2 regions of the Corynebacterium sp. TUM25015 genome follow, and region 2 is predicted to be linked to the other one. Evidence: predicted binding sites of a transcription regulator. Region 2 holds the regulator's gene; the other holds the start of a gene.
The links. Region 2 encodes LexA, which represses DNA repair genes until DNA is damaged. Its sites were predicted from a motif close to CGAACANNTGTTCG; they were not measured.
Positions count from the first base shown of each region.

Region 1: AC06DS_RS07710 (HNH endonuclease signature motif containing protein) is a predicted target of LexA. The motif match lies at 1,759-1,772, and genes of this name have one in related genera.

Region 1 covers NZ_CM150783.1:1,703,408-1,707,161, forward strand. The annotation lists gene AC06DS_RS07700 (amidase family protein) at 1-874, shown strand, start outside; gene AC06DS_RS07705 (SDR family NAD(P)-dependent oxidoreductase) at 843-1,643, opposite strand; gene AC06DS_RS07710 (HNH endonuclease signature motif containing protein) at 1,806-2,984, shown strand; gene AC06DS_RS07715 (MFS transporter) at 2,988-3,754, opposite strand, start outside.
Region 2 covers NZ_CM150783.1:1,902,950-1,906,703, forward strand. The annotation lists gene hrpA (ATP-dependent RNA helicase HrpA) at 1-422, shown strand, start outside; gene nrdR (transcriptional regulator NrdR) at 419-910, opposite strand; gene lexA (transcriptional repressor LexA) at 1,624-2,409, shown strand; gene AC06DS_RS08640 (DeoR/GlpR family DNA-binding transcription regulator) at 2,471-3,271, shown strand; gene hflX (GTPase HflX) at 3,268-3,754, opposite strand, start outside.

The sequences.
Region 1 (3,754 bases), 200 kb from region 2:
GCACAACCCACGCTTCACCCCAGGCGGCTCTTCCGGAGGCTCCGCGGCGGCCGTTGCCGCTGGATGGGTGCCCTTCGCCGTTGGTGGCGACGGCGGCGGTTCTATCCGCATCCCCTCGGCCCATTGCGGTCTCTTTGGCCTCAAACCCGCCCGCGGTACTCTCCCCGGTGAACTGTGGTGCCGCCTCGGCACTGCTGGCCCCATCGCCCGTACTGCACGCGACTGCGCCCTTCTTTTTGACGCCCTATTTGGCTCCGAAGCCACCGAATCTGAGGTGGCGTCATTAAGGATTGGCGTAAACCTCCAACCGGCAACGCCACTGACCCCACCACACCGCGACCATGTCCGGGCAGTATGCCGTGTTGCCGATCAGCTGCGAGGGCTGGGACACACTGTGAGCGACTATGCGCTGCGGCACAAGGATCCGACGGCGGCTTTCGTCACGCAGTTCTTCGCGGGGATTCGGGAGGAGATCGCCGGGCTGGAGTATCCCGAACGTATCGAGGGGCGCCACAAAGTTACGCACCTGGCAGGTGCATGGGCCCAGGGGCCGGTGCTGCGTTGGGCGGAGAAGTTCTCCGACGAGCTGGGGGAGGAGCTGGATCGGGTGTTCGAGGACGTTGACGTGCTCCTTACACCAACGGTGGCCTCGCGCCCGGCGCGCGCTGGTGTGCTTTCCGGGAAGGGGATGTTGGCGGCACAGATCGCGAGTTTGCCCTCGGTTGCCTTCACAGCGCTGTGGAACGTTTCCGGGCATCCGGCGATGAACATCCCCGCAGGTAGAGGAAGAGATGGCCTGCCCGTTGGTGTACAGCTCGTAGCACGCGACGAGCGGCTACTTCTTAACCTTGCCGCTTCATTATCCGCGCCATAGCTTCCGTCATGACGCGCCGTGGCATGCGCTGCGAGATGCTTGTTAGCACCTTGTTGCGCGCGCCCGCGACTACCGACGGCGGCGGCGACTTGCGCAGCAGTGCTTCGATTCCCGCCGTCACGACATCGTGGCTGCTCATGCGCTTGAGCCCGCCGTCGGCTCTGTCACTGCCGGCGACTCGGAAAAACTCCGTCTCGGTTGGCCCCGGGCACAGCGCCATGATTCGCACGCCAGAGCCCTTTCGCTCTGCGTATAGGCCTTCGGTAAACGACAGCACAAACGCCTTCGTCGCACCATAGACCACCATGCCAGGGGAGGGCTGGAACCCTGCAATGGATGACACATTGAGGATGAACCCATTGCCTCGATCTTCGAACCGTGGCAGAAACATGTGAGTCAGTTCCACTAGTGCGTGGACATTGACCGCGATTTCTGCGCGCAGGCTATCTGTCGGGATGTCGCTGAATGACTCGTAGTTCGCGAAGCCTGCGTTGTTGATCAGCGAGGTTACCGTGATCCCGCGCGTGGACAGCTCCCATGAAATCTCGCCGGCCACGCCATGTTCGGATAGGTCCTTCGCTATAACTTCGACCTTTACTTTGTGACGCCTCTTAATTTCGGCCGCAATCTTGTGCAGCCGATCCTGACGGCGTGCGACCAGCACGAGATTTGCGCCCTTTGCTGCCAGCTGGGAGGCGAATTCTTTGCCTAGGCCTGAGCTGGCGCCTGTGATGAGGACGGTTTCCTGTGAGAGGTCTAAAGTGCTCATACCTTCATTTGTACATGAATGTCGGCGGGCTGGAAGGTTGGCTTTCTAATTAGAAAACGCGTTCTACTTAAACTAAAGAGTTAGCATTTTATTTGGTAAAGGTATTGACTAATGTAGAACGGGTGTTCTAAACTATTGTTAGTTCACCAAAAGGGGATGTGTATGACCACCACACTCACCACTGCCAATACAGTCACAAGACCTCCCGATACTGCCGAGCCTTACTACCGCCTTGCGTGTTCCGATGACCCGTTGACTGTCACATCGCGGTCATTGAACCTGACCCATTTGACTATGGTGGAGCAGTCTACTCCGGCGCCCGACGACCTCGTTCCGGATCATGTTTCCAAGATTGCGGTGCGCTTCGGTATTAGCAAAGTGGTAGCTACCAACTATGCTGACGCAGGCCTGATGCTTCAGGCTTTCCCGCGTATTCACGAGCTATTCCGGTGCGGAGCATTTTCGATTCGGCACATACAGCAGGTCACCGAAGCGGTTCAAGCAGTCGCGCCCGGCGAACGGGCCGACGTGGAAGAAGAGATCCTCAAGGCGTTGAGACCCACCCGTCCGAATCAGCAAGTGCCCACACCACGAGCGGTTTACAACAAGATCAAAGCAGTCATTGGCCGGCCGGATCACATTCCGCCCATGGATACAAACTCTCCTGAGCTTTTTATAGACCGCAGCAGATGCGAAACAACGGTCTTTACCCTGACCGTTCCGCGGCTGAAGGGCGTGGAGTTGCACAAGGCTGTTAAGGCGGCCTCTAAGAGGCACAGTTGCACGATGGGCGAGGCCTTTCTGGCGATGCTCGAACAGAACATCACCACCGAGGTCACTTTAAACCTATATAAGGCCGTCGACCCACAACCCGGCGGGGTATTCGCTGAAGACCATTGGTTGAGCGACGTTGCCAGCCGTAAGTGGCTCGCGAAGGTCACTCACCTGGCAGCCCCCGGCTATACCGCGACGAAGGGCTACCAGCCGACGGAGCTGCTGCGGGCGTCAGTAACCGGGCGTGATGGGCACTGTCGCTTTCCGGGGTGCGACGTTCCGGGATACGCCTGTGATGTCGATCATGTGCATCGCCATGCGAATGGAGGGCCGACGACCACTGCGAACATGCATCTACTGTGTCGCACGCACCATCGCCTGAAAACAGCCGGCACTTGGGACATCGAGCTGCATGCGGATGGCACGGAGGTGTGGACTTCTCATGGAGACGGCCACGAGATCGTGACCGTGCCCGGCGGGCCGTTGACTCGCGAGACTTTCGCCGAACGGGGTGTTCGGAAAGCGCGGGTGGCGCGCACATTCAGCGAAGAGGAACCACCGTTCTAGTCTTTACTTTGAGGAGGTCACAGGCAGCACCATCACAGCACCGACGATGCAGATGATGCTGCACATAAGGAACATTCCCGGATAGTCGAAATGTCTTAGGGCAAGGGCGGCCAGACCGCCGCAGAACATGTTGCTCACTCCCTGGGTGAGCGACATGAGTGATACGTCGCGCGCGCGGTTCTTCTTACTGGGCAGCGACTCATTGACCATGGCCTGATCCACGCTACTGAACACGCCCCAGCTAATCCCCAGCAGTGCCGCCGCGACATACACGAGACCCATGCCGCTGGCGACCGTCATCAAGCCCGTGGCCATGGCGACTCCGAAAGCGGAAGTGATAACCAGAATCTTGCGCCGTCCCAAGCGATCGGAAAGATTGCCGCTGACGATCGCCGTGATGATCGTGAACACCGCATACAAGACGGTGAGCGCCAGCACGCCCGCATCCGGATCCGGTACGCCGATGTGGTCGCGCAGGTAATACAGCAGATAAAACAGGCTCGTGTAGTTGGCGAGGTGGATGACAAAGCGACTGCAAAAGACCAGCCAATAGTTGCGATACGACCCCTCATCGCCGACCGTCACGGACAGCGAATTATGCGGTCGGACGTGTACATCAACGCGGCCGCGCCCGACTGCGAATTGGAAGATGAAAAGAAGGGAAATGACGCCGACAGCCCAGTACGCCTGCTGAATCGGCAAAGCCGTCGCAACTGCGGTCCCGCCGACAATTCCAAACGTGTATGTTGCGCCGACGATTCCGGAAACCA
Region 2 (3,754 bases):
TAGCACCCGCTGTGCTGGCCGTTGCGGACATGTCAGCGGAATTGAAGGGTTGGTCGGGAGATGCCATCGAAGATATGCGCAGTCAACTCGATTTCTTCCTGGGCAAGCATGCCATCGCCCGCAATGGCATTGAGCACATGCGCCATGTTCCGCGCTATGTGGAGGCCATGCGCGCTCGATTGGAAATGATGAAGACGGATCCAGACAAGGAAGAGGATCTGGACGAAGAGGTTCAAGAGGCTTTTGATCTCTTGGAAAAGACGAAGAAGCGGCTCCCAACGGCGAGGGCTGCCTCCCCACAGATCAAGGAGGTGCGCTGGATGATCGAGGAGTTTCGAGTCAGCCTCTTTGCGCAGAACCTAGGCACAGCGCATTCGGTATCCCTGCAGCGTATCCGTAAGAAATTGGAGAAGATCCGTTAGCTGTCGTCGCCTTCAGACACTTCAGGATGCTGGGCTAGAGACTGGCGGTGGGCACGCAGCGATTCGATTTCCTGCTCGAAGTCTTCGGCACAGTTAAAAGACTTATACACGGAGGCGAAACGGAGATAAGCCACCTCGTCCAAGGTTCGGAGTGGATCCAAGATCGCCAGGCCGATCTGGTTTGCGGGTACTTGGGAACCATGTGTCACTCGGACGGCTTGTTCCACCTCGTGTGCCAGACGCTTTAATGCGTCGTCGGAGACATCGCGCCCCTGACATGCCCGACGCACGCCCTTGATAACCTTTTCTCTACTGAATTCCTCGGTCACGCCATTGCGCTTCACTACCAACAGAACAGACCTTTCAATAGTGGTGAAGCGGGTCTGGCATTGACTGCATTCGCGACGACGTCGGATAGAAACACCCATCTCAATGGATCGCGAATCAACAACGCGGGATGAATCTGAGCTACAGGAGGGGCACAACACCCTTCTCAGCTTAGTCGCCCCTCCCCCGACGCAGAAGCTGAACTATGGGATGAGAAGAGGCGCAAACCCAAGCAGCGTGGACATCACTCCAAGGGAGACCGCAGTTCCACCAGGCGAGTGAATGATTCGCTCCGTTCGTGCGCGAACTCTATCTACCCACCCCATTTGATTGTCGAACAGGCATTCGTTTGCGCCGGAGATGCGATCCATCTTGCGGCGCGGAATCGAACGCGCAACAGGTGCAGAAGAATACCCAAAGGTGTTCGAATTACCCCTAGAATCCAGTGCTTCCCAATTAGGCTTAAGAACTTGAGGCCTACGCGGTGGCGCAACCCGATCATCAGGAAGCACACGGACATGCGATGCAGACTGGACAGTAGTTGCGGGACGGATGATCGAGGTGGTCATGTGGCTACTCCTTTACAATGCGACGTAAGGCTAATCAGCAAAGCCTCTTAGCGCCTACGTCTTATTCCCTTGGCTGTTACCCTAGTGAACCATTCACGCCCGACAGGGAACTTCAAAAATTCTGATTTCTAGATCATCTGTTCGAATCTCGAACACAGTACAGAATTTAGCACGCATGTTCGAACATGTCTAGACAAATCTAAACTTTTTCGAACACATATACTAGAAATGCGTTCTATTTCGGGTAGTGTGGAAGCAGATCGCGAAATACCGATAAAGAGACCCCGCCGGAATGAGGTATAACCGTGTCCACCGACCAACCCACCGAAAGTCCTTCCCCTCGCCCCAAGCTTGGGCGTCCTCCGAAGTCCGAGGCTGACAAGCGTGCGGAGAAGCAAGCTCAGAAGGACGGCAAGAAGCCAGCCCTAAGCACTCGCCAGCGCCGCATTCTCGAAGTCATTCGCGATTCGACGGTCATCCGCGGTTACCCGCCAAGTATTCGCGAAATTGCCGATGCTGTAGGACTGCACTCGACGTCATCGGTTTCTTATCATCTCACCCAGCTGGAGAAGCGCGGACATCTACGCCGCGATGGCAAGCGACCTCGCGCGGTTGATGTGCGCTCCTTCGACGGTGGGCAGCTCCCAGCCCAGACTAAACCCACGCCGCAAGCAGCTACTCCGCCCCCGACTTCCGACGACGGAGAGCTCATGCCAGAGGCCACCTACGTCCCGGTTGTGGGGCAGATCGCCGCTGGCGCCCCGATCCTTGCAGAGCAAAATGTTGAGGCTCACTTCCCACTACCACAGGAGTTGGTAGGTAACGGAGAGCTCTTCTTGTTGCAGGTCGTGGGCGAGTCTATGCATGATGCCGGCATCTTCAACGGAGACTGGGTCGTGGTTCGCTCCCAGGCCGTCGCCGAGTTCGGCGATTTCGTCGCCGCCATGATCGACGGTGAGGCGACCGTAAAGGAGTTCCAAAAGGATGCCGACGGGCTGTGGCTTATCCCCCACAACCCCCTGTTCGAACCTATTCCTGCCGAAGAGGCGACCATCCTGGGTAAGGTCGCAGCGGTTTTGCGCAAGATTTAGCTCCCCCCCTATTGGTTCTGACGCCGCCGTCTCCGACCCACTTGGCACTAAAGTAGCGCCTATGGAATCAGCAGAACGGCGCCGTCAAATAGCCTCCCTCACCGCCATTCACGGCAGGGTTACTGTGAATGAACTGGCGGAGAAGTTCGGCGTCACCGCGGAAACAATTCGCCGCGACCTCGCGATTCTCTCTGACGGCGGTGAGCTCTTCCGCATCCACGGCGGAGCGGTTCCGGCACAGAATTTCCGTACAGACTTCACCACTCTTGCCACACGTTCAAAGGCATCTCTCGGAGCCAAGCGAGCAATCGCCAAAGCTGCAGTAACACTCCTTCCGGAAACAGGCAGCACCATCTTCATCGATGCAGGCACCACCACGGGCGTCTTTGCCGAGGCCATCGCCGAAGCCAATGCCACCAACGATCCCAAGCTGATGGCACCGAAGCTCAATATCGTCACGAACTCTTTCTTTATTGCCACCACATTGGCGGAATCCCCCCGTTGCGATGTCCAACTAATCGGTGGGCACGTCCGCGCCCTGTCTCAGGCTGTCGTTGGCGACCTTGCCACCCGCGCGCTCGGCGTCCTCCATGCCGATGTTGCATTCATTGGAACCAATGCCCTTACTATCGTTCACGGGCTATCCACTCCCGATGCCCAAGAAGGAGCAATCAAGCGCTCTATGGTGGCAAACTCCGACCGCGTGGTCGCACTGTGCGATTCCACGAAGTTTGGCCTGGACTACCTGGTGAGCTTCGCAACTATCCAGGACATCAGTGCCGTCGTGACCGACGAGGACGCTCCACAGCCCTACGTTTCCGAGCTGCGCAATCTCGGTATCGACGTCAGCTTTGGCAGCTAGTCTGCGGCTCTGAACTCCTGCAACTCCCCTGCCACTACATTCGGCAAACGAACCTCTAGTTTCGTTCCCTCTGCGTCATAGTCCTCTGCAATTACCGTTCCCAGTTCGTGGACTTTGGCCACGATATCGCCGCGGTGAAAAGGCACGTGCAACGTGACATGGGAATCCAGGGAATTCAGGAACAACTCCAGCTGAGCCTCCAGCTCGGCAATCCCTTCACCTGTTTTCGCCGATACAAAGACGGCATCCGGCACTCGGTGACGTAGTTCGGCGAGCACCAGTGGATCCGCGGTATCGATCTTGTTCACCACCAGAATTTCCGGTGGCGCCTCCTGTCCGGATTCCTCGACGATCCCGCCGATCACTGTGTTCACAGCCTTGATCTGCTCCAGTGGGAAAGGATCGGAACCATCCACAACGTGCAAAACCACGTCGGCTGCCAGAACCTCCTCCAAGGTCGAGCGGAAAGCTTCAACCAACTGC